Regions from separate parts of the Cellulosimicrobium sp. G4 BAM 1002 genome, predicted to be linked through region 3. Evidence: riboswitches for the same ligand, from Rfam matches in the RefSeq annotation. Region 3 holds a riboswitch; each other region holds the start of a gene.
What was found. A riboswitch is a leader RNA that binds a small molecule or an ion and turns the genes downstream of it on or off. The one in region 3 is predicted to bind thiamine pyrophosphate.
Positions count from the first base shown of each region.

Region 1: linked by a shared signal. The riboswitch ahead of ACMXGY_RS10285 (ECF transporter S component) and the one ahead of thiO (glycine oxidase ThiO) in region 3 are both predicted to bind thiamine pyrophosphate.
Region 2: linked by a shared signal. The riboswitch ahead of ACMXGY_RS18355 (thiamine ABC transporter substrate-binding protein) and the one ahead of thiO (glycine oxidase ThiO) in region 3 are both predicted to bind thiamine pyrophosphate.
Region 4: linked by a shared signal. The riboswitch ahead of thiD (bifunctional hydroxymethylpyrimidine kinase/phosphomethylpyrimidine kinase) and the one ahead of thiO (glycine oxidase ThiO) in region 3 are both predicted to bind thiamine pyrophosphate.

Region 1 covers NZ_CP182109.1:2,283,092-2,290,861, forward strand. The annotation lists gene hisS (histidine--tRNA ligase) at 1-978, shown strand, start outside; gene ACMXGY_RS10270 (M23 family metallopeptidase) at 1,061-1,732, shown strand; gene ACMXGY_RS10275 (energy-coupling factor transporter transmembrane component T family protein) at 1,736-2,521, opposite strand; gene ACMXGY_RS10280 (ABC transporter ATP-binding protein) at 2,518-4,302, opposite strand; gene ACMXGY_RS10285 (ECF transporter S component) at 4,295-4,957, opposite strand; TPP riboswitch at 5,065-5,184, opposite strand; gene ACMXGY_RS10290 (hypothetical protein) at 5,273-5,716, shown strand; gene ACMXGY_RS10295 (hypothetical protein) at 5,692-7,041, shown strand; gene ACMXGY_RS10300 (Rv2578c family radical SAM protein) at 7,083-7,770, shown strand, end outside.
Region 2 covers NZ_CP182109.1:4,117,770-4,125,539, forward strand. The annotation lists gene ACMXGY_RS18345 (ABC transporter ATP-binding protein) at 1-662, opposite strand, end outside; gene ACMXGY_RS18350 (ABC transporter permease) at 662-2,332, opposite strand; gene ACMXGY_RS18355 (thiamine ABC transporter substrate-binding protein) at 2,625-3,737, opposite strand; TPP riboswitch at 3,805-3,909, opposite strand; gene ACMXGY_RS18360 (ABC transporter ATP-binding protein) at 4,102-4,929, shown strand; gene ACMXGY_RS18365 (ABC transporter permease) at 4,929-7,463, shown strand; gene ACMXGY_RS18370 (DUF4235 domain-containing protein) at 7,570-7,770, shown strand, end outside.
Region 3 covers NZ_CP182109.1:1,358,683-1,366,452, reverse strand. The annotation lists gene ACMXGY_RS06210 (glycosyltransferase family 4 protein) at 1-312, shown strand, start outside; gene guaA (glutamine-hydrolyzing GMP synthase) at 520-2,127, opposite strand; gene ACMXGY_RS06200 (hypothetical protein) at 2,190-2,618, opposite strand; gene ACMXGY_RS06195 (OmpA family protein) at 2,650-3,339, opposite strand; gene ACMXGY_RS06190 (hypothetical protein) at 3,336-3,986, opposite strand; gene thiE (thiamine phosphate synthase) at 4,134-4,826, opposite strand; TPP riboswitch at 4,879-4,956, shown strand; gene thiO (glycine oxidase ThiO) at 4,961-6,295, shown strand; gene thiS (sulfur carrier protein ThiS) at 6,292-6,525, shown strand; gene ACMXGY_RS06170 (thiazole synthase) at 6,631-7,374, shown strand.
Region 4 covers NZ_CP182109.1:2,084,047-2,091,816, reverse strand. The annotation lists gene ACMXGY_RS09415 (VOC family protein) at 112-492, opposite strand; gene ACMXGY_RS09410 (quinone oxidoreductase family protein) at 789-1,814, shown strand; gene ACMXGY_RS09405 (hypothetical protein) at 1,811-2,089, shown strand; gene thiD (bifunctional hydroxymethylpyrimidine kinase/phosphomethylpyrimidine kinase) at 2,050-2,985, opposite strand; TPP riboswitch at 2,978-3,076, opposite strand; gene ACMXGY_RS09395 (YceI family protein) at 3,094-3,765, opposite strand; gene ACMXGY_RS09390 (SDR family oxidoreductase) at 3,999-4,892, opposite strand; gene pheT (phenylalanine--tRNA ligase subunit beta) at 4,889-7,504, opposite strand; gene pheS (phenylalanine--tRNA ligase subunit alpha) at 7,504-7,770, opposite strand, start outside.

The sequences.
Region 1 (7,770 bases), 920 kb from region 3:
GACGTCGTCGGTGCCGGCGAGCTGCCGTACCACTACGAGGTCGAGCTCCCGCTCGTCATGGCCGAGGCGCTCGGCGCGCTGCGCGACATCGGTGTGCCCGAGGTGCGCGTGCTCGTCAACAACCGCCGCGTCGCCGAGGGCTTCTACCGCGGGCTCGGGATCGACGCCGTGGACGAGGTCCTGCGCCAGATCGACAAGCTCGACAAGATCGGGCCCGAGAAGGTCGCCGCGCTGCTCGTCGCCGAGGCCGGCGTGACGCCCGAGCAGGCGCAGGCGTGCCTCGCCCTCGCCGCGATCAGCGGGAGCGACAACGCGGTGATCGACCGCGTGCGGGCGCTCGCGGCCGAGCACGGTGTGGTGCACGACCTGCTCGAGACGGGGCTCGGCGAGCTCGGCGCCCTGATCGAGGCCGCGGGCACGCGTGCGCCCGGAGTCGTCGTGGCCGACCTGAAGATCGCGCGGGGCCTCGACTACTACACCGGCTCGGTCTACGAGACCGTGCTCGTCGGGCACGAGCAGCTCGGCTCCATCTGCTCGGGTGGCCGCTACGACACGCTCGCGTCCGACGGCGCGAACACCTACCCGGGCGTCGGCCTGTCGATCGGCGTGTCGCGGCTGGTGTCGCGCCTGCTCTCCGCCGGGCTCGTGCGCGCCACGCGGTCGGTGCCGAGCGCCGTCGTCGTCGCGGTGACGAGCGAGGAGTCGCGTCCGGCGTCCGACGCGGTCGCCACCGCGCTGCGCGCCCGGGGCATCCCCGTCGAGGTCGCGCCCGCGGCGGCGAAGTTCGGCAAGCAGATCCGCTACGCCGACCGTCGCGGCATCCCCTTCGTGTGGTTCCCCGGGGCGGTCGTGGACGGGGAGGCGCGACCGGACCAGGTCAAGGACATCCGCTCGGGGGAGCAGGTGGACGCCGACGCCGCGTCGTGGGCTCCGCCCGCCGAGGACCTGTGGCCCCGGGTGGTCCCGGCGTCCGAGTGACGCGCACCTGACACGCACCTGACACCCATCTGACACGCACCTGACAGGCGCTGCCGTCGGCGGCGCACGATCGAGGAGGGGCATGGTCGACGCCGTCGAGCTGGCACTGCCCTTCACGGGCACGTGGCGGGTCGAGAACAGCCCGGCCCGCCGCGTGCCGAGCCACGGCACGCACCTGTTCGCCACGACGTACGCCATCGACTTCGTCGCGGTCGGCGGGCGCCGCACCGCGCGTGTCCGGGACTGGCGGACGGCGTTCGGCACGGAGCCGCCCGAACGGTTCCACGCGTTCGGGCTGCCGGTCCTCGCGCCCGCGTCCGGCACCGTCGTCGCGGTGCACGACGGCGAGCCCGACCACGAGGCCCGGCGCTCGCCGCTGACGCTCCTCGGGTACGCGCTCACGCAGGCGTCGCGGGCGCGAGGCGGCGCGGCGGCGCTTGCGGGCAACCACGTGGTGCTCGCGCTCGACGTCCCCGGCGCGTTCGTCGTCCTCGCGCACCTGCGGGCCCGTTCGGTCGTGGTGCGTCCCGGACAGCGCGTCGTGACGGGATCCGAGCTGGGCCGGTGCGGGAACTCGGGCAACTCGACGCAGCCGCACGTGCACGTCCAGGTCATGGACGGGCCCGACGGTACGGCGGCGCGCGGTGTGCCCCTGCTCTTCCGGGGGTACCGGGAGCATGCGCGCGGCGAGCGCGCGGCCGACGTCGCGCTCGGCGTCCCCGCGGAGGGCGCGGTGGTCGAGCCCGTCCGGTGACGCTCACGCGGTGAGGGTCCCGAGGCCGGTCACCCACCCGCCGAGCACGCCGGCCGCGACCACCGCCGCTGCGACGGCGAGAACCGCCCCGGCGGCGACCACGTCGACCGGCCCGAGCGGCACCGGTCGCGACGTCGTGCGCGGCCCCGAGCCGAGCCCGCGGGACTCGAGCGCGACCGTGATGCGCTCCGACCGCCGCACCGCTCCGACGAGGAGCGCGAACGCCGCCGCGCCGAGCGCTCGCGGCGAGCGGGGCAGGCGACCGGGCGTGCGTCGCGGGTCGCGCACCGCCTGCGCGCACCGGACCGTGTGCCATACGCCCGGCAGCTCGACGAGGAGCCGGTGCGCCGCGAGGACGGCGAACGTCCACGTCGCCGGCAGCCGTGCGTGCTGGTGGAGGCTCGTCATGAGCCGCACCGGGTCGGTCGCCAGGACGAGCGTCAGGGACAGGGCTCCGACGAACAGCGTGCGCAGCGCGAGCGCCGCGCCGATCATCAGGCCGTCGGAGCCCACGACGAGGGGACCGAGGCTCACGGGGTCGCCGCCGGGGCGCGTCACCACGTTCACGACGAGCAGGCTCACGCCGAACATGACGAACGGGACGTGCGCGAGCGCGAGGGTGCGGACCGGCACCCGGCCGAGCGCGCGCAGCGCGACGAGCGTGAGCACCCAGCCGACCGCAGGCGTGACCGGGTCGGTCACGAGCAGCGCCGCCGTGGACAGGAGGAGGACGGTCGCGAGCTTCACGGTCGGGTTCCACCGCTCGAGGACCGTCGGCGGCGCGCTCACGACGCCGCTTCGACGACAGCGCGGGTCTCCGCGGCGCCGAGCGCCCGCACGAGGTCGCCCGGGTCCACGTCGAGGTGCCGCCCCGTCGTCGCCCACCACTCGAGCAGGGGCGGACGGCGGAGCCGGGCGCGTGCGCACAGCGCGTCGTCACCGAGCACGGCGGTCGGCGTACCGGTCGCGGCGATCGTCCCGTCGACGACGACGGCCACGCGGTCGGCGATCTCGGCGACCAGGGACAGGTCGTGCGTGACGAGGACGACCGCGCCGCCCGCGTCGGCCCGCACGCGCAGCACGCGCGCCGTCGCGTCGGCCTGGGCGCGGTCGAGGCCGAACGTGGGCTCGTCCGCGAGGAGCACGGCCGGGTCGAGGACGACGGCCGTCGCGAGGGAGAGCCGACGCTGCTCGCCGCCGGAGAGCCGGTAGGGGTTCGCGTCGGCGAGCGCGGTCAGGCCGAGCGTGTCGAGCACGCGCGCGACGCGCCCGTCGAGGTCGTCGAGGCGCGCGAGCCGTGCCGACCACGCGACCTCCTCGCGCACGGTGCGCGCGAGGAACTGGTGCTCCGGGTCCTGGAACACCATCGCGGTCGGGGCTCCGGGGGCCGTCGTGAGGTCGCCGCCCGTCGCTTCGAGCCCGGCGAGCCCGCGCAGCAGCGTCGACTTGCCGCCGCCGTTGGGGCCGACGACGGCGAGCACCTCGCCGGCGCGGACGTCGAGGTCGACGCCGCGCACCACCGGGGTCCCGCGGCGACGCCCGCGCCGGAGGGCGCCGCCGCGGTGGACCTCGAGGCCACGGGCCCGGAGCGCGACCGGTCTGACCCGGCCGTCCGCGGCGGGGCGCCCGCTCGCGGCGTCGGCGCGACGGGAGCGCGCGAGGTCCGCCAGCCAGGCGTCGGTCTCGGGGGTACCCAGCGGGACGGGGGCTCCGGCCGCCGCGAGCCGGACGGCGAGCGGGAGCCAGCAGCCGAGCGCCGCGAGCTCGGCCGCGTGCTCGTGCAGGACGCGGTTTGTCGGGCCGTGCGCGACGGCACGGCCGTCCGGCCCGAGCACGAGCGTCGTCTCGGGGAGCGTCCCGAGCTCGTCGAGTCGGTGCTCGACGAGCACGACGGCGCGTGCCCGGGCGAGTGCGTCGTGGCCCGCCCCCGTGCGGTCGGCCGGCCCCGCGCCGTCGGGCACCGGGCGCGAGCGGGTGAGCCCGGAGACGAGGGCCCCGACGTCGTGCGCCGCGGCGGGGTCGAGGAGCGCGGTGGGCTCGTCGAGCACGACGAGACCGGGGTCGGCGACGAGAGTCGCGGCGAGCGCGACACGCTGCGCCTCGCCGCCGGAGAGCGTGTGGGTCGCCCGGTCGTGCAGGTGGGCCGCGCCGACGGCCGCGAGCGCCGAGGCGCCCCGGGCGTCCATGGTCCCAGGGTCGGCGCCGCGGTTCTCGAGCGCGAACCGCAGCTCCTCGTCGACGCGCGCGAGGCAGAGCTGGTCGCCGGGGCGTTGCTGGACGAGCCCGACGCGTGCCGCGAGCACGGCGGGCGTCACGTCGCGCGGGTCGTGCCCCGCGACGTGCAGGACCCCGGTCACGGTGCCGGGCAGCGTGTGCGGGACGATGCCGACCAGCGCGCGCAGGAGAGTCGACTTGCCGCAGCCCGACGGGCCGAGGACGAGCAGCGCGGCCCCCGCGGGGAGGGCGAGGTGCACGTCGTCGAGCACGGGGACGGCGTCGTGCCCCAGGGCGACGGACAGGCCCTGCGCTCGGACGACGTCGGGCGTCGTGGACGCTCGGGGCTCAGCCATGCCGCGCCGACCCGATCGCGAAGGCGTCCAGAGCGCCGGTGCGGGTGAGGGCGTCGCCGAGGAGGCGGGCCGCGATCCCGCACAGCACGACGCACGAGACGACCTGGATCCCGAGGCGGAGCGTCGCGTAGTCCTGCCCGAGCCAGCCGAAGCGCACGGCGTTGAACGCGAAGGTCACGAGCGCGGCGCTCACGCCCGAGGCGACGAACACCCACCAGCCGAAGCGCCGGTAGCGCGTGAGCGCGAACGGCAGCTCGGCGCCGACGCCCTGGACGAGCCCGACGAGGAGCAGCAGCGGCCCGGCCGGGGAGGCAAGGAAGACGACCTCGACGAGCGCGGCGAGCGTCTCGGCGAGGATCCCGACGCCCGGCTTGCGCACGATGTACGTCGCGAGCGGCCCGACGACGATCCACGCTCCCGCGAGCACGTTCGCCGCAAGGTCTGCGAGGGGACCCATCGCGAGCTGCAGCGGCGCCCAGAGCTGCACGAACGCCCAGTAGACGAACCCGAAGACGACGCCCAGGACCGCGACGAGGACCGTCTCGTGCAGGCTGAGGCCCCGTCGCCGTGGCCGGGTCGCGGGTGCACTGGGGGACGCCGTCTCGTGGCCGGCCCGCGCCTCGGCGGCCTGCTGCGCGGTGGTGTGCTCGGTCATGCTGTTCCCTCCGTCGGGCCCCGGGCGAGGGGTGCACGACGGCGAGCCGCCGGTCTCCCGCGCGGCCGGCCAGGCGCACGGGGCGCACGGGCGCGAGCGCGCAGGGGACCGTGACGTCGGCCCTGCTCCCTTCGCTGGTACGAACCAGATCAGGTTCCACGGGTCTGCAGGGGGGACGGGTGCCCGGCCTGCACTCTCAGCGCTCGTGCGCTCCCCGGGGGCGTTCGGCCCGACCCTAGGCCTTCGTCGGTCTGCGGACAATCACGGCGTCTCACCATCCGAGAAGTGCGGTCACGCGCGTGAGAGTGTGACGCCATGACGACGGACGACGACGCCGCGGTGGTCGCGGAGCTGGACCGCCTCGACGAGGTGGTCAGAGCAGCCCCGGCGGGAGACACGACGGCGCAGGTCGCGCTGTGGCGGCAGGCGACCCGGCTGCGGACCTGGTTCTTCATCGCACGCGGCGAGCCCGACCAGCCCCGCCCGTACGCCGTGGGTGCCGCGCAGGGTCCGATGATCTGCCTCTACAGCAGCGCGGGCCGGGCGGCCGAGGCTGCGCGTGCGCTGGGGCTCGTCGCCGCGGCGGACGACGCGGTGCCGCTGTTCGGCGTGCCCATGCCGACGGCGATCGACTACGTCGCCTCGTTCGCCCGGGCCGGCGTCGTCGGTGTGACGCTGGACCACCCGCGGATCGGTCACCACATCCCCCTGGCGAACCTCGGTCTGCTCAAGGGATGGGTCGACGGGGCGGCGCAGTGACCGGCGCGGACCCGGTGGAGCAGAGCCTGGACCTGGCGTGGGAGCTCTTCGCGGCGCGGCCCACGCATCCCCGGGTCGCCGAGCTGGCGCTGCAGGTGCTCGCGGCCCAGCCGGAGCGGAGCAGCGCGTCGCTGCTCCTCGGCAACCACCGGGAGATCTGCGGCGAGCACGCCGAGGCGCGGCGCCTGTACCTCCAGGTGGCCGCTCGCCGCGACGGCCAGTTCGTCAACGCGGCCCGTGCGCTCCGGCACCTGGCGTTCGCCGACCACGACCACGCCGAGGCGCTGCAGTGGGCGCGCACCGTCCTGCGCGAGGAACACGAGGGGTGGGACGACTGGATGGAGCTGGGGTCCGCCCAGGCGCTCGGCGGGGACCACGAGACGGGCTGGGCCCAGCTCGACGACGCGGTCGCGCGCTGCGCCCGGACCGCACCGGACGAGCTCCCGCAGGCGTTCGGGAAGCGCGCGGCGTACCTGCTGGGGACCTTCGCGCCGCTCGACCGGTTCGTCCCGGCGGCCGAGGAGGCCATGCGGGCCGACGCGGCGAGCCCCTGGGTCGCGTCGATGCTCGGGTGGGCCTACCTGCTGCAGTACCGCCTGGACGACGCCGAGCGGCTCGCGCTCCGCCTCCTGCGCGAGGACCCGACGGAGGGCGTGTTCCAGAACCTGGTGTCAACGGCCCGGACGCTGCAGGGGGTCGTCGAGAACGCCGAGTCCCTGGGCTACACCCTCGAGGACATCCGTCGCACCGGCGTCCTCGAGCTGTCGTGGCAGCAGCTGCGCGACCAGGAGCTCGGCATCGACCTGCGTTCCGCGCTCGCCGCGCTCGAGGGCGTGCTGCCGCAGGCCCTGCGCGCCACGCTGCGGCCCGGGGCGTCGTTCGCCGACGAGGCGGAGCTCGAGCACATCGGGGCCATGGTGGGGGAGGACCTGCTGACCTGGCACGACGGCCAGGAGCCCGGCACCGGGTCGCTGTGGGGTCAGGACGAGCCGTTCCGCCTGATGTCGGCGGCCGAGGTCCGCGCCATGGGTGCCGAGATCGAGGCGGACCCGGCGGCGCACCCCGACTGGCCCGACGGCGAGGCGGCGGAGCCGGTCATGACCGACGACGCCGGCGCCTTCCTGGTCGTCGTCGCGTTCGGGGCGCTCGTCAGGCGACGCCTCGGGCGGCCCGACGAGCCCGTCGCCGCGTCGATGGCCGACTGGGTCTGGGACCGGGTGGTCGAGCTCGGCGGTCGGGACCCGCGGCCGGCGCCACGGACGACCGCGGATCCCCGGAGCGCCGTCCCGGCCGCCCCGACGTCCGGGGGCTCGCCGACCGCCTGAGCGACCTTGACACACCTTCGAACACCTGTTCGAATGGCGCCGTGCGATGGGACGGACAGGCGCTCGGCGCGGACGACGGCGCGCTCCCGGGGCTGGAGCGCGCGGGCCTCGTGCGCAGCGTCCGCACGCCCGAGTTCGCGGGGATCACGTTCCACGAGGTGACGGCGAAGAGCGCGCTGTCGAAGGTGCCCGCGATGTCCCGCATGCCGTTCCGGTGGACGATCAACCCGTACCGCGGCTGCAGCCACGCGTGCTCCTACTGCCTGGACCCCGCGACGCCGGTGCTGCTCGCGGACGGCACGCAGCGCCCGATCGGGGAGCTGCGCGTCGGCGACGAGATCGTCGGGACCGCGCCGCACGGGGCGTACCGCCGGTACGTGCGCACGCGCGTCCTCGACCGCTGGACCACGCGCAAGCGCGCGTACCGCGTGACGCTCGCCGACGGGACCCGGCTCGTGGCGAGCGGCGACCACCGGTTCCTCACCCAGCGCGGCTGGCGGCACGTCGTCGGCGGCGCGGGCCACCGGGCGCACCTGGCCCTCGGGGACGTCCTCGTCGGCCCCGGCGCCGCGGCGCTCGCGGACAGCGGCGTCGCGCTCGACGGGCGCGACGTGACCGGGGACGACGCGCTCCGCGTGGAGTCGCTGGAGGCGCTCGGCAGCCCGGGGGAGGAGGCCGAGCTCGTCGACATCACCACCGGGACGCGGGACTTCGTCGCCGCGGGCGTCG
Region 2 (7,770 bases), 1.9 Mb from region 3:
GTGGCCAGCAGCGCCTCGCGGAGGTCGAGCGCGAGGCGCTCGCGCAGCCCGCGGTCGAGCGCGGAGAGCGGTTCGTCGAGAAGGAGGAGCCGCGGGCGCGGCGCGAGGGACCGCGCGAGCGCGACCCGCTGCCGCTCTCCCCCGCTGAGCGTCGCGACGGCGCGCCGATCGTACCCGGCCAGCCCGACGACGTCGAGCAGCTCGGTCACGCGCGCGTCGCGCTCGCCGCGGGGCAGGCCCGCGATCCCGTACGCGACGTTGCCCGCGACGTCGCGGTGCGGGAAGAGCTGGCCCTCCTGGAACATGAGCCCGAACCCGCGGCGGTGCACAGGTACCCCGCCGAGGTCGCGTCCGTCCCAGGTGACGGCGCCCGAGGCGACGGGCTCGAGCCCCGCGACCGCGCGCAGCAGGCTCGACTTGCCGCACCCGCTCGGCCCGAGCAGGGCGAGCACCTCGCCGGGCGCGACGTCGAGCGTGACGCCCGCGACGGCCGTGGTGCCGGGGTCCGTGCGCGCGCCCCGGCCGTCGCGCCCGCCGTAGCGCACGACGACGTCGCGCACCGCGAGCCCGCCGCCCTCACCGGGCATGTGGGCGGGCGCCGCGTCGGGGCGCGACGGCTCCGGCGAGCCCGCGCGCGCGGGGGCGGGGTCGGTCTGCACCATCAGAACTCTCCTCCGGGTCGGTCTCCGCGCAACCGCTCGGCGAGCAGCATCACGGTCGCGGTGAGCACCGCGAGGACGACGCTCGCGGCGAGCGCCATGCCGTAGTTCTCGGCCCCGGGGCGCCCGATGAGCCGGAAGATGACCACCGGCAGGGTGGCGCTGTCGGGGCGGGCGAGGAACGACGTCGCGCCGAACTCCCCGAGCGAGACGGCGAACGCGAACCCCACCGCGAGGCCGAGCGACCGCGCGGCGATCGGTCCGTCGACCGTGCGGAACACGCGCCCGGGGGTGGCCCCGAGGGTCGCGGCAGCCTCGCGCAGGCGCGGGTCGATCGCGCGCAGCGTCGGCAGGACGGTGCGCACGACGAGCGGCGTCGCGACGACCGCCTGCGCGATCGGCACGAGCAGGCCCGACGTGCGCAGGTCGACGTCGATCCCGAGCGGCCGGTCGAGGGTGAGCAGGAACCCGAAGCCCACGGTGACCGCGGAGACGCCGAGGGGCAGCATGAACACGGAGTCGAGCACGGAGATCGCCCGGCGCCCGCCCCGCGAGCGCGGCCGTCGGGACACGACGAGCGCGACGAGCCCCCCGATCACGACCGCGAGGACCGTCGCGAGCGTTGCCGTGCGCAGCGAGTTGCCCGCGGCCTCCCACACGGTGACGGACAGCGCGTTGCGCCCGCCCGTCGTGCCGAGGTTCGCGTAGTTGTCGAGGCCCCACCCGCCGCCCGGCACCCGGAACGACCGCACGAGGAGCGTGCCGAGCGGGAGGCCGACCAGCACCACGACGACCGCGGCCGTGAGCGCCGCGGGGGCGAGGTCGCCGGTGGGGCGGCCGTCGCGCCACAGCGTCAGCGGGTGGGCGGACGAGGCCGCCGCCGACAGGTTCAGCGCCCGCTCGCGCCTCGCACGCGTGCGGTTCGCGACCGTGAGCGCCGCGGCCACGACGACGAGCTGCACGACCGACAGCACCGCGGCGGTGCGCAGGTCGAGGAACTGGGTGGTCTGGATCCAGATCTCCGTCTCGATCGTCCCGTAGCGGATGCCGCCGAGGACGAGGACGACGCCGAACGCCGTCGCGCAGAAGAGGAAGACGATCGACGCGGCGCTCGCGATCGCGGGCGTCAGCGCCGGGAGCGTGACGGTGCGGAACGCGCGCCACGGGGTCGCCCCGAGGGCTCGCGCCGCCTGCTCGGCGCGGGGGTCGAGGTGCTCCCACATCCCGCCGACCGTGCGCACCACCACGGAGTAGTTGAAGAACACGAGCGCCACGACGATCGCCGCGAACGTCTCGTCGAGCTCCAGGAACCCGAGCGGCCCGCCCTGCACGAGCAGCGACCGGAAGGCCACCCCGACGACGACGGTCGGCAGCACGAACGGCACCGTCACGAGAGCCCGCACCACCCGGCGTCCGCGGAACCGGCACCGGTACAGCACGTACGCGCCGGGGACGCCGAGCAGCACGGAGAGGACCGTGCCGAGCACGGCCTGCCACAGCGTGAGCCCGATGATGCGCCACGTCCGCGGCTGCGAGAACACCTCGGCGAACCCGGACAGGTCGAGCCCGCCGTCGTCCCCGACGAACCCGCGCGCCACGAGCGTGACGACGGGCCACGCGAAGAACACCCCGAGGAACACGAGCGGCACCGCCGCCGCGACCCCCCAGGCCACCGCGCGCCCGAGACGACCCCGCCAGGGCGCCCGAGCCCTCACCACGGTTCTACCTCGCGCGACCACGGTTCTACCTCGGCAGACCACGGTTCTACCTCGCGACGTAGAACGCTGGTCGTGCGCGAAGGCGAGACGACGGCCGAGGCGGTGGGGGCGGCGTCGGATGCGAAGGGCGTCGAGGCCGCGCTCGAGAACCCACGCCCGACGAACGGAGGCGACGGCGCGGCCAGCCCGAGCACCGACGCCGCCCCCGCCGCCGGACCCGACCCGGTCGCCCACCCCAGCCCGGGGCTCAGTCGACGACGGTCGCCGTCCATGCCTTGATCCACTCGTCGCGGTGCGCCGAGATGTCCTCGGGCGCGACCTCGAACGGCTCGCCGGCGAGCGGGGCGAACTCGGCCCAGCCGTCGGGCAGCGCGACGGTGTCGTCGGCGGGGTACATGTACATGGACCCGGGCACGTCGGCCTGGAACGTCTCGCTCACGAGGAAGTCGAGGAGCTGGCGCGCGCCGTCGGGGTTCTCGGCGTTCGCGAGCACGCCGGCGTACTCGACCTGGCGGAAGCAGGTGTCGAGCAGCGCGCCGGTCGTGGACGCGGAGCCGTCCTCGGTGAGCGTGAACGCGGGCGACGTGGAGTAGGACAGCACGAGCGGGCGCGGGCCGGCGCCCTCGGAGCCGGAGAAGTCGACGTAGTAGGCGTCGGACCAGCCGTCGACGACCTTGACGCCGTTGGCGCGCAGGTCGGCCCAGTAGTCCTGCCAGCCGTCCTCGCCGAACGCGCCGACGGTCGCGAGCAGGAACGCGAGCCCGGGCGACGACGTCGCGGGGTTCGTGACGACGAGCAGGTCCTGGTACTCGGGCTTCGTGAGGTCCTCGAGCGTGACCGGCTCGGGGATCCCCGCCTCGGAGAACCAGGCGTGGTCCACGTTGACGCACACGTCGCCGCGGTCGATCGCGGTGAGCTCGTCGCCGTCGCCGACGGCGTAGGACGCGGCCGAGTCGGACAGCCCGGCGGGCACGTACGGCTCGAGGACGCCCTCGTCGATCGCGCGCGACGCGAACGTGTTGTCGATCCCGAACACGACGTCGCCGAGCGGCGAGTCCTTGGTGAGGATGAGCTGGTTGACGAGCGCGCCGCCGTCACCGGGCGCGACCTGCTCCACCTCGAGCCCGCTCTCCTCCTCGAACGCGGCGAGCACGTCGTCGCTCACCGCGAACGAGTCGTGGGTCACGAGAGTCACGGTGCCGCCGCCCGACGACGCGTCGTCACCCCCGGTGGCGTCGTCGCCGCCGCTGCACGCGGCAAAGGCGAGCAGGGCGAGCGTCATCGCCGTCGCGGTGGTGGCCAGGCGGGCGGGGCGCGCGTGGGTCCGCAGGCTCCGGCTGCTGCCGACGGTGTGCTGCATGTGTCCTCCCTGGACGTTCAGGAGGGGTCCACCGGCGCGCACAGGACCACGGTGGGTGTGCGCGCAGGTGATCGAGATCCCGACTTCCTCCACCGGTGCTAACCGGATCAGGTTCGAGGGTCTGCGGTGGTCCGCACTCTCAGCTCCTCCAGGAGCTCCCCTGTCGTTCCCCTCGAGCCTACACCGGAACGCCCGCCGGCCCGTGACCGGCGGAGCCACCCTGAGAAGACCCTGAGCGCCCCCGCGCCGGGACCAGGGAGAGGTCCGGGAGGTTCCCCGATGCCCGGGCACGGGTGTCCGCGCCAGGGTCGATGGTGACCGGGCCGCCCTGGCCCGGTCACCATCAGCAGGAGGAGAAGTGACCATGAGCAGCGCACCGACCGCCGCGGTCGTCACGGAGGGAAGCATCGAGCGCGGCACCACACCGGACGCGATCGCCACGGCCCGGGGCCTGGTGAAGACCTACGGGCGCGGGGAGGCGGGCGTCCGTGCGCTCGACGGCGTCGACGTCGACCTCGAGCGCGGGCGCCTCACCGCGATCATGGGGCCCTCGGGCTCCGGCAAGTCGACGCTCATGCACTGCCTCGCAGGGCTGGACTCCCCCACGTCGGGCACCGTCGTCGTCGACGGCGAGACGGTCTCGGCGATGAGCGAGCGGCGGCTGACGCGTCTGCGCCGGACGCGCATCGGCTTCGTGTTCCAGTCGTTCAACCTCGTCCCGACGCTCACGGCGGAGGAGAACATCGTCCTGCCGCTCGCGATCGCGCGCCGGCCCGTGGACCGGGAGTGGTTCGAGCGCGTGGTCGACGCCGTGGGCCTCCGCCCGCGGCTCGGGCACCGGCCGGCCGAGCTCTCCGGCGGGCAGCAGCAGCGCGTCGCGTGCGCGCGGGCGCTCGTCTCCCGCCCCGCGGTGGTGTTCGCGGACGAGCCGACGGGAAACCTCGACTCGCGCGCGGCCGCGGAGGTGCTCGGGTTCCTGCGCTCCTCCGTGGACGACCTCGGCCAGTCCGTCGCGATGGTCACGCACGACCCGACGGCGGCGTCGTACGCGCACCGCGTGCTGTTCCTCGCGGACGGGCGCCTCGTCACGGAGCTGCGCGACCCCACGCCGCAGGGCGTCCTCGACACCCTCGGCGAGCTGACCCCGGCGACACCGGGCAGCGCCGCGCACGCACCGGCGGTCGTCCGGTGATGGGGCGGATCGCGGTGCGCGGCGTGCGCGCGCACGGCGCCCAGCTCGTGCTGTCGGTGCTCGCCGTGGCGATCGGCGTCGCGTTCGTCACCGGCACGTTCGCGCTGCGCGCGATGCTCGCCTCGACGTTCGACGGGATCGTCGCGTCCTCGATCCAGGCCGACGCGTACGTGCGCGGCGGGACGAGCACCGGGACGGCGCTCGAGTCGTCGTCCGCCCAGCTCGGCGGCGCGCGCAGCCTCGTCCCCGCGGAGCTCGCGGACGAGCTCGGCGCACGCGACGACGTCGCGCTCGCGCTCCCCGAGGTCAGCGGTCCCGCGGTGCTCGTCGGCGCCGACGGCACCGCCGTGCTCAGCGCGCAGGCACCGAGCATGGCGATCGCCTACGACCCGCGCGACCCCGGCCCGGAGGTCGTCGACGGTCGCGCCCCGCGCGACGGCGCCGAGGTCGCGCTGGAGTCGGGGACCCTCGAGGCGTCCGGGCTCGCGGTCGGCGACACGACCGACGTCGTGCTGGGCGACGCGGTGCAGCCGGTCCGCGTCGTCGGCGAGGTCTCGCTGTCCGCGCCGATGGCCGGCGCGACGATCGTGCTGCTCGACGCCTGGACCGCCGCCGCGACGTTCGCACCCGACGGCCTCGTCCCGTCGATCGCCCTGTACTCCGCGGACGGCACGGCACCTGACGCCCTGGTCGACGCCGTCGCCGACGACCTGCCCGACGGCGCCGAGGCGGTCACGGGTGCGGAGCTGCGCGAGGAGACGAGCAGCGCGATCGCCGACCAGCTCGGCTTCGTCTCGACGTTCCTGCTCGTGTTCGCCGCGCTCGCGCTGTTCGTCGGGACGTTCATCATCACCAACACGTTCGCGATGCACGTGCGCCGCCGCACGCGGGAGCTCGCGCTCCTGCGCGCCGTCGGGGCCTCGCCCGCGCAGGTCTTCGGCTCGGTGCTGGGGCAGGCCGCGGTCGTCGGGGTGGTCGGCGCGGTGCTGGGCGTGGCGGCCGGGTTCGGCCTCGCCGAGCTCGCGCGTGCCGGGATCGGCGCGGTCGGGATGGAGCTCTCCGGCTCGCTGCCCGTGACGACCGTCGGGATCGTCGTCCCGCTCGTGGTCGGCGTGGTCGTCTCGATAGTCGCCGCCGCCCTGCCGGCGCGGCGCGCGGCCCTCGTGCGGCCGGTGGAGGCGATGCGTCAGGACGCCGTGCGGCCCGCCGGACCGGGCGTCGTCCGCACGGTCGCGGGCGCGCTCGCGCTGCTCGCCGGCGCGGGGCTCGTCGTCGGCGCGGCGGCGGCCGGGAGCGACGGGGCACCGCTGCTCGGGCTGGGCGCCGTCGGGGTCATCGCAGGTGTCCTCCTGCTCGCTCCGCTCGCGGTCGGTCCGGTGCTGAGGGTGCTCGCGGCGCCGTTCGTCGCGCTCGCCCGCCCGCTCGGCGGCCTCGCGCGCGGCAACGTCACGCGGCAGCCTCGCCGCACGGCCGCGACCGCGGGGGCGCTGCTCGTCGGCATGGCGCTCGTCTCGACGACGTCGGTCCTCGCGTTCTCGGCACGCGAGTCCGTGACCGGCATCGTCGACGAGGAGACGGCTGCCGACCTTGTCGTCCGGTCCGCGACGCCGTACCTGCCCGAGGGCGTCGCGGACGACGTGCGGGCCGTGCCCGGCGTCGCGTCGGCCGACCTCACGACGTACGGGCCGGTGACCGTGGACGACGAGCCGCAGCTCGTCGTCGGCTTCCCCGCCGAGGGCTTCGGCCGATCCGTGCGCACGACCGCGACGGAGGGCGACCTCGGAGCGTTCGCGCGCGGCGAGGCCGCCGTCATGGCCGACGCGCTCGAGGAGCACGGCTGGGAGCTGGGCGACGTGGTCACGATCGCCGACCCCGCGCGCCCGGGCACCCCTGCGCAGGACGTCCGGATCGGGGTCGTGATCGACTCCCACGCGTTCACCGTCGACATGCTCCTGCCCCCGGACGTCGCGGCGGCCGTCGGCGCGACCGCCCCCGAGATGCTGTTCCTCGACCTCGAGCCGGGGGCCGACCCCGGCGCCGTCCGCCAAGACGTGTCCGACGCCGTCGCGCCGTACGTCGTCGCGTCGGTGCTCGACGCCGAGGAGTTCGCCGGGGAGGTCGCGTCCCAGGTCGAGTCGATCCTCGCGATCGTCTACGCGCTCCTGGGGCTCTCGGTCCTCGTGGCCGTGCTCGGGATCGTCAACACGCTCGCGCTGTCCGTCGTGGAGCGCACGCGGGAGATCGGGCTGCTGCGCGCCGTCGGGCTCGGACGTGCCCAGCTCGGGGGGACGATCGTCATCGAGTCCGTGCTGATCGCGGTGTTCGGGACGGCGGTCGGGCTAGCGGTGGGGACGGGGCTCGCCTCCGCGCTCCCGTCCGTGCTCGCGGAGGAGGGCTTCACGACCCTGGCGATCCCGTGGGCCCAGCTCGGCGCGATGCTCGCGCTCGCCGCCGTCGTCGGGGTCGTGGCCGCCGCGTGGCCGGCGACCCGCGCGGCCCGGCTGCCCGTGCTCGACGCGGTGAGCCAGGAGTGAGCCGGGAGTGAGCGCGCCGGGCGGCGTCCGGGCGGGACTTCGCACTACGGTGGACGTGCGATCACGCCCGGCGCCGCACGGCGCCCCGACCGACGGAGGACCCCTCGTGGCCGACCTGAACGACACCGAGCAGACCCTGGCCGTGAAGGTCGGCACCGTCGCCCTGACGTTCGCCGCCGGCTGGGTGGCCCAGAAGATCGTCACGTTCGTGTGGGCGAAGGCCACGGGTCACGACGCGCCGAAGGACCTCGACGACGAGGAGGTCGGCATCGTCTCGGCCGTCACGTTCGCCGCCGTCGCGGCGGGC
Region 3 (7,770 bases):
GCCGCACCGGCCGTGGAGGAGGCGTTCGGCATCGCGGCCCTCGAGGGCCAGGCGGCGGGCCTCGCCGTCGTGACCCGCTCGCAGTCGGGCGTCGCCGAGCGCCTCACCGACGGCGTCGACGCGCTCCTCGCCGACGACGACGCCGGCCTCACCGACGCGCTCGTCCGCCTCGCGACCGAACCTGGCCTGCTGGACGAGATCGTCGCCCACAACCGCGACGTCCCGTCCTCCGCAGGCTGGCCCCGCGTCCTCGCGGACGTCGAGGCCGCCTACGCCCGAGCGTCCACGCTCACCACAGCCCGCACCCGCTGACCACCAACCCACCGCGGGGCCCGGTGACCGCCTCCACGAGGTGGGGCCGACCGCGAAGGCGCGGGGTCGGGGGACGACGCCGCGGCGTGGCGGGCCTGGCGGGAGCGACGCGAGGAACGAGCGGCGCGGATGGTAGCCGCGGCGGCGTCCCCCGACCCCGCGCCGCCCGACACGCTGCCCGAGCCGGATGTCACCCGAGCCTGGTGCTCACTCCCACTCGATCGTGCCCGGCGGCTTGCTCGTCACGTCGAGGACGACGCGGTTCACGTCGGCGACCTCGTTGGTGATACGCGTGGAGATGACGGACAGCACGTCGTAGGGCAGGCGCGTCCAGTCGGCGGTCATGGCGTCCTCGGACGACACCGGGCGCAGCACGATCGGGTGCCCGTAGGTGCGGCCGTCGCCCTGGACGCCGACGGAGCGGACGTCGGCGAGCAGCACGACGGGGCACTGCCAGATCTCGCGGTCGAGGCCGGCCTTGGTGAGCTCCTCGCGCGCGATGGCGTCGGCGGCGCGCAGGGTCTCGAGCCGGTCGCCCGTGACCTCGCCGACGATGCGGATGCCGAGCCCGGGGCCGGGGAACGGCTGGCGCCAGACGATCTCCTCGGGGACGCCGAGCTCGAGCCCGACGGCACGGACCTCGTCCTTGAACAGCGTGCGCAGGGGCTCGACGAGCGAGAACTGCAGGTCGTCGGGGAGGCCGCCGACGTTGTGGTGCGACTTGATGTTCGCCGCTCCCTCGCCGCCGCCGGACTCGACGACGTCGGGGTAGAGCGTGCCCTGGACGAGGAACTTGACCTCTTCGCCGTGCTCGCCCGCCTCGGCGACGACGTCGCGTGCGGCGTCCTCGAACACGCGGATGAACTCGCGGCCGATGATCTTGCGCTTCGTCTCGGGGTCGCTGTGCCCCGCGAGCGCCGTGAGGAACCGCTGGCGCTCGTCGCGCACGACGAGGCGCACGCCGGTGGCGGCGACGAAGTCGCGCTCGACCTGCTCGGCCTCGCCCGCTCGCAGGAGCCCGTGGTCGACGAACACACAGGTGAGCTGGTCACCGACGGCTTTCTGCACGAGCGCCGCCGCGACGGACGAGTCGACACCGCCGGACAGCCCGCAGATGACGCGCGCGTCGCCGACCTGCGCACGGATCGCCGCGACCTGGTCGGCGATGACGTTGCCGGGCGTCCAGTCCGGGGCGAGCCCGGCGCCGTCGTACAGGAAGTGCTCGAGCACGGTCTGGCCGTGCGCGGAGTGCTTGACCTCGGGATGCCACTGCACGCCGAACAGGCGGCGCGCGCGGTCCTCGAACGCCGCGACCGGGGAGCCGGACGAGGTCGCGAGGACCTCGAAGCCCTCGGGCGCGCGGTGCACGGCGTCGCCGTGGCTCATCCACGTGGTCTGGTTCTCGGGGGTCTCGGCGAGGAGGACCCCGGCGGAGCACACCTCGACCTCGGTGCCGCCGTACTCGCGCAGGCCGGTCTGGGCGACCTCGCCGCCGAGCGCCTTGGCCATCGCCTGGAACCCGTAGCAGATGCCCATGACCGGCACGCCGGCCTCGAAGAGCGCCGGGTCCACGAAGGGCGCTCCGGTCGCGTACACGGACGACGGCCCGCCGGACAGGATGATGGCGACCGGGTCCTTCGCGAGCATCTGCTCGACGGTGAAGGTGTGCGGCACGATCTCGGAGTACACCTTCGCCTCGCGCACGCGACGCGCGATGAGCTGGGCGTACTGCGCGCCGAAGTCGACGACGAGCACGGGCCGGGGCGTCGCGCTCGCGACGGGAGTGGTGGTGGCTGCGGCGGGGGTTGCGGTCACCGGAACAGGATAGTTGGCGAGCGCCGGCGGTCCGAACCGTGCCCGGCCCCGCTTCCGTCGCGTCAGCTCGGCAGCGTGCCCACGAACGCGACGATGCCCGCCGTGAGACCCAGGCCGAACGCCATCACGAGGAGGATGATTCCGAGGATCATCGTGACGAACGACCCGGACTGCCGGCCCCACGTCCGGCTGACGACGTCGGTCGGGTCGTCGCGCGCCACCCACACCCAGCCGTCGAAGAGGTAGGGCTGACCCGGTGCGGTGACGCGCGTGACGACGATCGTCGCGCGCAACGGCGCACCGTCCGGCCCGGGGTACTCGACGAGGTGCTCACCCCCGCCCAGCGTCCACCTCTCGGAGAGCGAGCGCGCCGGGACCCGCACGCGATCGACGGCGCGCGCCCGTCCGCTGCGTCGACCGCTCACGGCGAGGACCGCCACCCCGAGGACGAGCGCGAGGCCGGAGAGCACGGCGGCGAGGACCGCGGTCATGCGCCGGGCCGCCGTCGCTGCGACGTGGGCCTCACGAGCCCTCGAACGACAGCTCGACGCGGCGGTTCTGCGCTCGACCGGCCGGGTTGTCCTGCCCACCGACGGTGTTCTCCGCGACCGGCATCCTGCTGCCGTGGCCCTCGACCGTCAGGGTCAGGTCCGGTCGCTCGGCCCGCAGCACAGTCGCGACGGACTCGGCCCGCGCGGCCGACAGCTCGTCGTTGCTCGCATCGGTTCCCATCGAGTCGGTGTGCCCGCCGACTGCGACGGCTGCGCCCTGCGGGATCTGGCCGACCAGCTCGGCGAGCGCGGCCGCGGCCTCGGCCGTGAGCGCCGACTCGTCGAACGGGAACATGAGGTCCGCCGTGAGCACGACCACCGTCTCCCCGGCCTCCTCGCGCGTCGTCTCGAGGCCCGTCGTCGCGTCGTCGACGTCCAGCGGGAACGTCGAGTCGTCGACGGCCAGCGGATGGGTCGCGTCCTCCCGCATCGCGTCGGTGAGCGTCTCGGTGCTCGCCTCGGTGAGGATCGCGTCGCGCTCGTCCGCGAGCGCCTGCTCGACCTCCGCGACGAGCTCGTCGTGGCGGGTGGAGGCGTCGTCCGACGCGGCAGGTGCCGCGCTCGCCGGCGAGGCGACGGCGGCGGTCGGACCGGCCACGAGCGCACCGGCCGCGAGGACCGTGGCGACGAGGCGGTGCACCGGGCTGCGGTTCGGCGTCACTCGGCACCGTCGAGGTAGGTGATCTCCGCCGCCGTGAAGGCGGGCAGCCCCTGACCGGGCAGGACGTCGATGGTCGCGGGCGTGCCCTCGGGCACCGGGAGCTGGGCCCACGCCTCGATCGTCGCGTGGTTGACGAACCCGTCGAACGGGTACCGCGGCGACCCGACGATGTGGTAGCTGCACTGCTGCGGGTCGGGCGAGCTGCCCTTCCACGAGCCCTCGGTGCAGAACGGGCGGTACTGGACGAGGCCCACGGGGTCCGTCGCGGTGAGGACCCAGTCGATCCCGAGGTCCAGGTGGCTCGCGGACGCGTCGTCGGGCTGGGCGTCGTTGTCCCACCGCAGCGCCCACCGCACGGTCAGCACCTCGTCCTGGACCTCGACGGAGCGCAGCGTGGTCGTGAGAGTCCCTCCGAGCTCGCCGCTCGGGGTGTCGACGGTCTGCTCGGCCATGACGGCGTCGCCGACGCGCGCCGCGCCCGGCTCTGCGGACCCGCCGTCACCGGCCTTCGTGCCGTCACCGGCCTCCGCCGCACCGGCCGCAGGTGTGTCTGCGTCGTCCCCGGACCCGCCGAGGAGCCCGCAGCCCGACAGCGCGAGCGTGACGACGACGGTCAGTGCGGTGAGCGACGAGCGTGTGCGGTTCATGATCCCCCGAGTCGGACGGTCCACCGCCGCCCGACGGTCGGGCGGCGACCCGTCGTCGACCATGGCATACCGGACAGCAGGGACGGAACCCACCCGGGTGGGCAGATGTCCCCATGCACCCACCTCGCCGGCGGCCCAGGAGCCGGGTCAGGCTGCGACGATCCGGTCGCGCAGGTCGCGCGCCGCGCGCTCGGGGTCGGGCGCCTGGGTGATGGCTCGCACGACGACGACGCGCGTCGCCCCGGCGTCGAGCACCGCGTCGAGCCGTCCGGCATCGATGCCGCCGATCGCGAACCACGGCGTCGTAGGACGGGTCGCGGCGACCTCGCGCAGGAGGTCCAGCCCTACGGCGGCGCGACCGGGCTTCGTCGGCGTCGCCCAGAGCGGCCCGACGCAGAAGTAGTCGACGGCGGGGTCGGCCTCCGCCGTCGCCGCCTGCTCCGCGGAGTGGGTCGACCGGCCCAGCACGGGCCCGGGACCGAGGAGGGAGCGCGCGGCCGGGACGGGCAGGTCTCCCTGGCCCATGTGCACCACCGGCGCCCTCGTGAGCGCCGCGACGTCCGCGCGGTCGTTGACGGCCCACAGCGCACCGTGCTCGGTCGCGACCCGCGCGACGAGCTCCTGGAGCTCGAGCTCGCGCGCGACGTCGAGCGACTTGTCGCGCAGCTGCACGACGTCGACGCCGCCCGCCAGCGCGGCGTGGAGGAAGTCCTCCAGGTCGCCGCGTTCCTCGCGCGCGTCCGTGCACAGGTACAGGCGTGCGTCGGCGAGACGGGCGCGCGGGCCGGAACCTGCGCCCGGGGTCGACGCGGCGGACGTGGCGAAGGTCTCGGTGCTCACCCGCCGGAGCCTAGCCCCGGGCCGCCCGGTGCAGGCGGTACTGTGGCCGACAGCACGGGAGCCCGCACGGGCTGAGAGGGCGCAGGAGCCGACCGTCGAACCTGATCTGGGTCATGCCAGCGAAGGGAGCGCACATGAGTCCCCCTGTCACCGCGCCGTCCGTGGCGCCCGCCTCCGGCGCGCCCGACGGCGTACGCGACGTCGTCGTCGTGGGCGGCGGCATCGTGGGCCTCGCCGTGGCGTGGCGTGCGACGCGCGCAGGCCTGACCGTCACCGTGCTGGACCCGTCCCCCGGGGACGGCGCCACGCACGCCGCCGCCGGGATGCTCGCCCCCGTGACCGAGGCCGACTTCGGCGAGGACGACGCGCTGCCTCTCCATGTCGCCGCTGCCGCGTCCTGGCCGACGTTCGCGGTGGAGCTCGAGGCGGCGACCGGGCTCGGCGTCGGGTTCCGTGCCGCCGGGACCCTCACGCTCGCGTACGACGCGGACGACCTGGCGCTGCTGCGCCGTGTCCTCGCGCTGCACGCGACCCTCGGCCTCGCGTCGAGCGAGATCTCCGTCACCGACGCGCGTCGCCGTGAGCCGTTCCTCGGCCCGCGCGTGGCAGGGGCCGCGTGGGCGCCCGGGGACCACGCGGTCGACCCGCGCGCGACGCACGCCGCGCTCCTCGCGACGCTCGGCGCCGGAGCCCTGGGGCGGGGCACCGCCGTCGTGCGCGCCGCCGCCACCCGGCTCGCGTTCGACGCCACCGGGCGGGTCACGGGCGTGCACGACGACGCGGGCCGGCTCCACCGTGCGGGTGCGGTCGTGCTCGCCGTGGGCTGGCAGACCGGCGCGCTGGTCGCGGACGTCCCGGGCATCGCGGTGCCGACGCGACCGGTGAAGGGCCAGACGCTGCGTCTCGACGCCGGGCCGGACCTCGCGCTCCAGCACGTCGTACGGGGTCTCGTGCAGGGCCGCCCGGTGTACGTCGTGCCGCGCGATCCCTCCCCGGACGGGCCGCGCGCGGGTCACCGGGAGGTCGTCGTCGGGGCGACGACCGAGGAGAACCCCGACGACCGGCGAGCCACCGCCGGGGGCGTCTTCGCGCTGCTCCGCGACGCGCGCGCCCTGCTGCCCGGGATCGACGAGGCCGCGCTCGTCGACGTCACGCCGCGCGCCCGCCCGGCGACGCCCGACAACCTGCCGCTCGTCGGCCCGACCTCGGTCCCCGGCCTGCACCTCGCGACAGGTCACGGCCGCAACGGCATCCTGCTCGCCCCGCTCACCGCCGACGCGGTCGTCACGCGGCTCACGGGCGACCCGCTTCCCCCCGGGGTCGCGCGCGCCCTCGCCCCGACCGACCCCGACCGCTTCGCCGAACCCGGGTTCGTGCGCCAGGCTGCGCCCGAGCTGGCCAACAGCCCCCGGTTCGGCACCGTCCCGGCGGCACGTCAGCCCGCCACGACACCGAGGTGGTACCCATGACCGCACCCGCCCCGACAGCGCTCGTCAACGGCGAGCCGTATCCGCTCGCCGAACCCGTCGAGCTCGAGCGTCTCGTCGCCGCGCTCGTGCCCGCATTCGTCGCCGACGGGACACCGCAGGGTGTCGCCGTCGCCGTGGACGACGCCGTCGTACCGCGCGGTGCCTGGGCCACCACGGTCGTCGCGCCAGGAGACCGCATCGAGATCGTCACCGCCGTCCAGGGTGGCTGAGGAGGAACAGTGACCACGACCGACATCTCCCCCGCGGCCCGGGCGACCACCTCCGCCTCCGACCCCCTCGTCGTCGCCGGGACGACGGTCGGCTCCCGGCTCGTCATGGGCACGGGCGGCGCAGCGAACCTGCTCACTCTCGAGGACGCCCTCGTCGCGTCCGGGACCGCACTGACGACCGTGGCGATGCGCCGCGTCGCGGTGCGGGCGGGCGGTGAGGCGAGCCCCGACGCCGGGATCTGGACCCTGCTCGCGCGCCTCGGCATCCGCGCGCTGCCCAACACCGCGGGGTGCTTCTCGGCGCGCGAGGCCGTGCTCACGGCGCACCTCGCGCGCGAGGCGTGCGGCACCGAGTGGGTCAAGCTCGAGGTGATCGCCGACGACGTGACGCTCCTGCCCGACCCGATCGGCCTCGTCGAGGCAGCCGAGCAGCTCGTGCGCGACGGCTTCGTCGTGCTGCCCTACACGAACGACGACCCGATCCTCGCGCGCCGGCTCGAAGACGTCGGCTGTGCCGCGGTGATGCCCCTCGGCGCACCGATCGGCTCCGGCCTGGGCATCCTCAACCCCCGCAACATCGAGGCGATCGCCTCCGCGGCGCGCGTCCCGGTGATCCTCGACGCGGGGATCGGGACGGCGTCCGACGCCGCGCTCGCCATGGAGCTCGGGTGCGACGGCGTCCTCCTCGCGACCGCCGTCACGCGCGCCGCCGACCCGGTGCGCATGGCGCACGCGATGCGCCTCGCCGTCGAGTCCGGGCGTCTCGCCGCCGGTGCCGGGCGCATCCCCCGCCGCGAGGGTGCGCTCGCGAGCTCGTCCCCGGAGGGCCGCCTCGACCTCGCCCTCTGACAGGCCGACGACGTGTCCCGTCTCGTGGTCAGGTCCGCGGCCGGGGGGTCTGTCGGTGCTGTGGTCGCGCGGGCGTCCCGCGGCCGGGTCGGCGTGCGGGGCGGCGTCGGCGTCTGGGCCGGGTTGGGCGTGCTGTGGTCGGGTTCGCGTGCGGGGCGACGTCGCGTCGCGGGCCCGCCGAGGTAGAACCCTGGTCCGCCCAGGTAGAACCCTGGTCTCACGAAGTCGAACTCCGGTCGGCCGAGGTAGAACCGTGGTCCCACGAAGTAGAACCGTGGTCCGGCGACGGCGACGGCTCGCGCATGCTGGGGCGAAGCGGTGCGCGCCCGGGCTCGTGGCGACCATGCGGTTCCGGCCGGTCGAGCATGCCGTCATGGCCCGTCAGACGACCAGGAT
Region 4 (7,770 bases), 730 kb from region 3:
CGCTCCACGAGCGCGCCCTGACGTCCTTCGCACACGGTCCGCCCCCACCGCTCGTCTGCCGGTCCGGTTTGCCGTCGGTCCGGTCGCCGCGGTCGGCCCTGTCGATCCGGGTCAGGCGGTCGCCCAGACGCCCAGCTCGTTGCCGCTCGGGTCGAGGAAGTGGAACCTGCGACCGCCCGGGAAGTCGTAGGGTCCGCTCACGACCTCTCCCCCGGCGGCGGTCACCGCGGCGACGGTCGCGTCGAGGTCCTCGGAGAACATCAGGACGAACGGGCCGCCTCGCGTGACGTCGCTCCTCTCGGCGAGGCGCAGTCCTCCCGCCTCGTCCTGCCCGGCCTCCGCCGACGTGCGGATGCCGGCGTACTCCGGGCCGTAGGGGACGAACTCCCAGCCGAACGCCGCACCGTAGAACGCCTGCGCGGCGGCGAGGTCCGTGACAGGAAGCTCGACGTAGTCGATGGAGTGGTGGATGCCGTGCTCGTGGGTGCTCATGACCCGAAGCTCCCACCCGCCACCGACATCGCCCGCGCGAGCGGGCGCACGAAACCCCCGACCGAGGTTGAGCCGTGAAGGTCGGGGCAGGAGATGGCGAGCCGACGAGGGTCGGGGCGGGTCGTGTGCGAAGGGCGTCAGAGCCGCGCTCCACGAAGCGAGGACGACGGACCAGGGCGACGGCGCGGCAGCCCGAGCACACGACCCGCCCCGACCACCCGCCCGACCACGCGGGCCGTCTAGCCGCCCCGACCACGCGGGCCGTAGACCCGACCCCGCGGCCCTAGGGTGGAGCCATGCACGCGATCGTGGCCCGCGAGGCGGGTGGCCCCGAGGTCCTGGAGTACACCGAGCTGCCCGACCCGTCGCCGGGACCGGGCGAGCTGCTCGTCCGCGCGGCGGTGGCGGGCGTGAACTTCATCGACACGTACAAGCGGTCCGGCACGTACGCGATGGACTACCCGCACGTCGTCGGCAGCGAGGGCGCCGGGACGGTCGTCGAGGTCGGCGAGGGGGTCGAGGAGTTCGCGGCCGGCGACCGGGTCGTGTGGACCGAGGCATCGGGGTCGTACGCGGAGCTCGTCGTCGTCGCGGCCCGCGAGGCGCTGCACGTGCCGGAAGCGGTGTCGTTCGAGGACGCGACGGCCGTCGCGCTCCAGGGCCTGACGGCGCACTACCTGTGCACGTCGTCCTACCCCGTGCAGCCGGGCGACCGCGTCCTCGTGCACGCGGGGGCCGGCGGCGTCGGCCTGCTGCTGACCCAGATGCTCGTCGCGCGCGGCGCGCACGTCATCTCGACGGTATCCACGCCCGAGAAGGCCGAGCTCTCGCGGGGCGCGGGCGCCGAGCACGTGATCCAGTACACGGCGTTCGCGGACCTCGCCACGGAGCTGCCCGAGGTCGTGCGCGGGCTCACGGGCGGCGAGGGCGTGGCCGCGGCGTACGACTCGGTCGGCAAGGACACGTTCGACGCGTCGCTCGCGTCCCTGCACCGGCGGGGCACGCTGGTCCTGTTCGGCGGGTCGTCGGGCCAGGTGCCGCCGTTCGACCCGCAGCGCCTCAACGCGGGCGGGTCGCTGTTCCTCACGCGCCCCAAGCTCGCCGACCACACGGCGACGCGCACCGAGCTCGTCGAGCGCGCGACCGAGGTGCTCGGCGCCGTGGCGGGCGGCACGCTCCACGTCCGCGTCGGCGCGACGTTCCCGCTCGCCGAGGCGGCCGACGCGCACCGCGCGCTCGAGGGGCGCGCCACGACGGGCAAGGTGCTGCTCGTCCCGACCGCGACGCCGTCGGCAGCCGACGCGAGCACGGAAACCGCATGAGCTGGGACTGGGTGCCACCGCGCCCCGGGGAAGGGTCCGACGGCGGCCCCTCCCCCGCGCTCCGACGCGCGGTGACGGTGCTCGCCGTCCTGGTCACGGGGACGTTCGTCGCCTACTACCTGACGATCGGCGTGCGCCAGGGCGAGGAGCGGTGCGTCGCCGAGCGGCCGGAGGGCGTCAGCGAGGCCCAGGTCGAGTCCCGTTGGCGGTGGTGGCCGCCGGGCACGGAGTGCGTCTACCCGGCCGGGACGACCTCGGACGTCGCGCGCGCCTGAAGCGCGTGCAGGTGGTCCACCGGGCCGCGCCCGGTCCCGACCCGGAGCGCAGCCCCCGCCCGGAGCGCGCCCGTGAGCCACTCCTTGGCCTCCCCGACCGCCTCGTCCCAGCTCTCTCGCTGCGGGCGCAGGGCCGCGAGCGCCGCCGACAGCGAGCACCCCGTGCCGTGGGTGTGCAGCGTGTCCACGCGCTCCGCGTCGAACGTCGTCACCGCCGGCGCGGTGCCCGATCCCGTGCCCGAGCGCCCGCCCGGCACGACGAGCGCGTCCGGCGAGGTCGCGCCGGTGAGGTGCCCGCCCTTGAGCAGCACGACGGCGCCGCTCGTCGTGGCGTACCCGCTCGCCTGGCGCAGCGCGTCGTCCCACGTCGTGGCGACGGCCTGCTCCGCGAGGACGGCGAGCTCGGGGAGGTTGGGCGTCACGACGTCGGACCGTGTCGCGAGGTCTCGCACGGCCTGCTCGGCGCCGGCGTCGAGCAGCCGGTGGCCCGACGTCGCGACCATGACGGGGTCGAGGACGACCCACGGGCGACGGGCCCCGACGGCGGCCCGAGCGACCCCCAGGTCGTCGAGCCACGCCCCGATCGCGTGCGCGTTCTCGGCGTCGGCCACCATCCCGATCTTCACGGCGTCGATCTCGACGTCGTCCGACACGGCGTCGAGCTGCGCGCGGAGGAAGTCCGGGCCGGGCACGTGCACCGACCGCACACCGTGCGTGTTCTGCGCGACGAGCGCTGTCGTCACGGCCATCCCGTACGCCCCGTGGGCGCAGAACGTCTTGAGGTCGGCCTGGATCCCCGCCCCGCCGGTCGGGTCGGTGCCCGCGACGGACAGGACGCGCGGGCGCGACGGCCCGGGGGCGGAGGAGGAGGACGGTGCGGGCAGGGCGAGCGTCATCGCCGGACATCCCTTCGCTAGTACGAGCTAGATCAGGTTCGACGGGTGTGATCTCAGCCCCGGCCCTCCCGGGGCACCCCGTGTCGTGCGCTCATGCTAGCGGGCGGCTCACGCCTGGTGGATCGCCTCCCCCGCGATCTCGAGCGTGACCTTCTTGCCGACGAGGAACCCGCCGGTCTCGAGCAGCACGTTCCAGACGAGCCCGTAGTCCTCGCGGTCGAACTCGCCGGTCGCGTGGAAGCCGAAGATGTCGCGCCCGTAGGGGTCGCGCCGCGCCCCGCCGTACTGCATCGTCAGGTCGATCCGGTGGGTGACGTCCCGGATCGTGAGGAGTCCGCTCACGAGGAAGCGCGCCGGAGCGGCGGCCGCCTGCACACGGTCCGCGGAGAGCTCGGCGCGCTCCGGCGAGCGGTTGCGCAGGCGCGCCCACGAGAGGATCTGGTCGTCCTGGCTGCCCTGCCACGTGACCGACGTGCTGCGGAACTCGAGCGTCGGGTAGGTCTCGACGTCGAGGAAGTCGGCGCTGCGCAGGTGGACGTCGCGCTCCTCGTGGTGCGTCGTGAGGCTCGCGGCGTCGATGGTCGCGCTGACGGCCGAGGCGAGCGGGTCGTCGCCGACGAGGACCGTCGCGCTCGCCCGGGTGAACTCCCCGCGCACGGGCGAGACCATCATGTGCTGGCCCTGGAAGCCGACGCGCTTGTGCGCCTCGTCGAGGACGTAGGTCCCCGCGTCGGGCACGGTCATGCCGTTCCACTGTCGGACCGGCCGTGTCGTCGTCATCTGTCGCTCCAGGCGTCGCTGTCGAGCCGCGACGTCTGCGTCCGCCCGGTTCTGGTCAGGTGTCCAGATCAGCATCGCGGATCAGAAGGTGAATGCTCAACTAACCACGGCGTGACATGTACCGCCCTCCCCGCGGCACGGCGTCCGGACGGCGCACGCGCGGACGCCGCCCGACCCGAGGGTCGGACGGCGTCGGCGAGGCTTCTGCGGCGCAGGGCGTGGCGGTGGAAGGGTCAGCGGCTCGGGAGCTCTCCGGGCATCGGGTCCTCCTCGCCCCACCGCGTGACGCGCAGACGACGGCCGTCCGCTCCCGGGACGACGCCCTCTCCGGCGGCCGCCGCGTCGACCGCCGCGCGGAGCGACGCCGGCGAGTCGTGCGTCACGCGGACGAACGCGCCGGAGAACGCGTCGAGCTCACCGCGCGCGATCGCGACGACCATCTCGACCGTCCGCTCGACGGGGGTCCACTCGGTGCGGCCCTCGTGCATGACCATCGATGCGGTCATGTCCGTCCGCACGACGCCCGGCGCCACCTCGAACGTCCGCAGCCCGTGTGCGGACCCCGACCGGTGCAGGTTGGCACCGAGGCGCAGGAGCGCGGTCTTGCTGGCGTTGTACGCGCTCGCCCCGTCCATGTCGTGCGAGCCCGCGCCGCTGTTGAGGTCGACGACGCGGCCGCCGCCGCGCGCGAGCATCCCCGGCACCACCGCACGGGCGAGCAGGAACGGCCCGCGCACGTTCGTCTCGAGGACCGCCCACCACTCGTCGGGGTCGGCCTCCCACAGCGGGACCTCGGCGTCGACTCGGCCCGCGTTGTTCACGAGCAGGTCGAGGCTCCCGAGCGCGTCCTCGGCCGCGGCGACCGCGGTCGCCACCGACCCCGGGTCCGTCACGTCCGCCGTCACGACGACGGCGCGCCCGGCGCCGTGGTCGAGCCCGGCGATCTCGTCGGCGACGGCCGCGAGCCGGTCCGCGTCGCGCGCGAGCAGCGCCACGTCGAGGCCCGCGGCGGCCAGGCCCACGGCGACCGCCCGGCCGATGCCGCGCGACGCCCCCGTGACGAGCGCCGTGCGCGCGGGCGCGACGGTCTGCACCGGCGTGCCCGGGCGGTCCTCGACGGCGCTCACGCGCGGAGCTCCGCGCCCACGCGCTCTCGTGCCGCGGCGACCGCGCCCTCGCGCACGCGCGCGACGTCGTCGGCGGTCAGCGTCCTGTCCGCGGCGCGCAGGCGCAGGGAGAACGCGAGCGACTTGCGGCCCTCGCCCACCTGCTCGCCGGTGAACACGTCGAACAGCGCGAGGTCCTCGAGCAGGTCGCCCGCACCCTCGGCCACGGCCGCCCGCAGCGCCTCGGCGGTGACCGCCGCGTCCACGACGAACGCGAGGTCCTCCTTGGCGGCGGGGAATGCGGACACCGGCGTCGCCTGTACCGGCGTGTCCTGCGACCCGGCGACGAGCGCCGACAGGTCGAGCTCGAACGCCACCGAGCGGGCCGGCAGCCCGAGGTTCTCGAGCACCTTCGGGTGCAGCTCGCCCGCGTGCCCGACGACGGTCCCGTCCGCGAGCTCGAGGCGGGCACAGCGCCCGGGGTGGAACGGGGCACGCGTGGTGTCGGCGACGACCGTCACCTCCGCACCCACGCGGTCGGCGACCAGGCGGGCCGCGGCCAGCGCGTCCGTCCAGTCCGCCGCACGGCCCGGTCCCCACCAACCGGCGCGCTCGCGCCGCCCGACGAGGACGCCTGCGACGTGGCGCGGCTGGTCCGGCACGGCGGCAGCGATCGCCGCGAGGTCCTCGTCGCTCGGCCGCACGCCCCCTGGCAGTGCAGGAGCGCCCGGGGCGCCCGGGCGCGGGTGCGTCACGAGCCCGACCTCGAACAGCGCGACGTCCGTCAGGCCGCGGCCGACGTTGCGGCGCACCGTCTCCAGCAGCGTGCTGAGCACGTCCGTGCGCATCAGGGGCCGGTCGTCGGCGATCGGGTTGAGCAGGCGCAGCGCCCGACGGCGGTCGTCGTCCGCGGGCAGGCGCAGGGCGTCGTGCTCGGCGTCCCCGACGAACGGGTAACTCAGCGTCTCGACGAACCCGTCCTCCGCGAGCGCCCGCGCGACCGAACGACGCACGCGCTGCTCGCGGGTCAGCCCGCGGCCGCCCGGTGCGGCCGGGAGGACCGACGGGATCTCGTCGTACCCGACGAGCCGCGCGATCTCCTCGACGAGCTCCGCGGGCTCGGTGAGGTCGGGACGCCACGACGGCGGGGTCACGACGACCGCGTCCGCCGCGTCCGGGCCGTCGACGGCCCGCTCGACGGTGCAGCCGATCGCCCCGAGCGCCCCCACGACCTGCTCGAGCGTGTAGGGCACGCCGACGAGTCGCTCGGCCTCCCCGACCGCGAGCCGGATCGACGACGGCGCCGGGACGCGGTCGAGGTCGCTCACCGCCGGGTCGGCGGTCCCCCCGCCGAGCTCGACGAGCAGGTCGACCACGCGCTGCGCCGCGACCGCGGGCAGCCGGGGGTCGACGCCGCGCTCGAACCGCTTCGCGGCCTCGCTCGACAGCTTGTGGCGCCGAGACGTGCGCGCGACGGACACCGGGTCGAAGTGCGCGGCCTCGACGAGCACGGCGGTCGTCGTCGGACCGACCTCCGAGGACGCGCCACCCATCACGCCCGCGAGCCCGAGCACGCGCGAGGCCCGCGCGCCGTCGGGGCTGTCGGTGATGAGGAGGTCCTCGGGGTCGAGCGCGCGGTCGGCGTCGTCGAGGGTCACGAGGCGCTCGCCCGGGGTCGCGCGCCGCACGACGACCGGCGCCGCGACCTGGTCGAGGTCGTACGCGTGCAGGGGCTGACCCAGGTCGAGCATGACGTAGTTCGTCACGTCCACCGCGAGCGAGATCGGCCGCATGCCCGACGCCGTGAGCCGGCGCTGCATCCACGCCGGCGTCGTCGCCGCCGGGTCGATCCCCCGCACGACGCGTGTGACGAACCGGTCGCACCCGAGCGTGCCGTGGATCGGCGCGTCGTCGTCGACCTCGACGGGGAAGCCGTCGGGCGTCGCCGCGGGCGGCGGGGTCGGCAGCGACGCGGGCAGACCCGGGTCGGTGAAGCGCGCGCCCGTCGAGTGCGAGAACTCGCGCGCGACACCGCGGTAGGAGAACGCGTAGCCACGGTCGGGCGTCACGTTGATCTCGAGCACCTCGTCGCCGAGGCCCAGCAGCGCGATCGCGTCCTGGCCCGGCGTGAGGTCCTGGGCCGCGTACCCGAGCCGCGGCAGCACGATGATGCCGTCGTGGTCCTCGCCGAGGCCGAGCTCGCGCTGCGAGCAGATCATGCCGTCCGACACGTGCCCGTACGTCTTGCGGCTCGCGATGGCGAACGGGCCGGGCAGGACGGCGCCCGGCAGCGCGACGACGACGAGGTCGTCCGGCGCGAAGTTGTGCGCGCCGCACACGATGCCGCGCGCACCGCCCGCCGGCATGTCGGCGGGGTCCACGCCCTTGATCTCGGCGACGTTGTGCTCCGGACCGACGTCGACCAGGCACCAGTTGATCGTCTTGCCGTTCTTCTGCGGCTCGGGCGTCATCTGCAGGACGCGCCCGACGACGAGCGGACCCGTCACGGCCGCGCCGTGGACGGCCTCCTCCTCGAGGCCCACGCGCACGAGGTCGGCGGCGAGCCGCTCGGCGGTGAGGCCCTCGGGCAGCTCGACGTGGTCGCCCAGCCAGTCGATGGCGACGTAGGGCATCAGATCTCCGTTCCGAACTGGGCGGAGAAGCGGGCGTCGCCCTCCACCATGTCGTGCATGTCCGCGATCCCGTGGCGCAGCATGAGCGTGCGCTCGATGCCCATGCCGAAGGCGAAGCCCGAGTACACGTCGGGGTCGACCCCGACGGCGCGGAGCACGTTCGGGTTGACCATCCCGCACCCACCCCACTCGATCCAGCCCGGCCCGCCCTTCTTCTGCGGGAACCACAGGTCCATCTCGGCGCTCGGCTCGGTGAACGGGAAGTA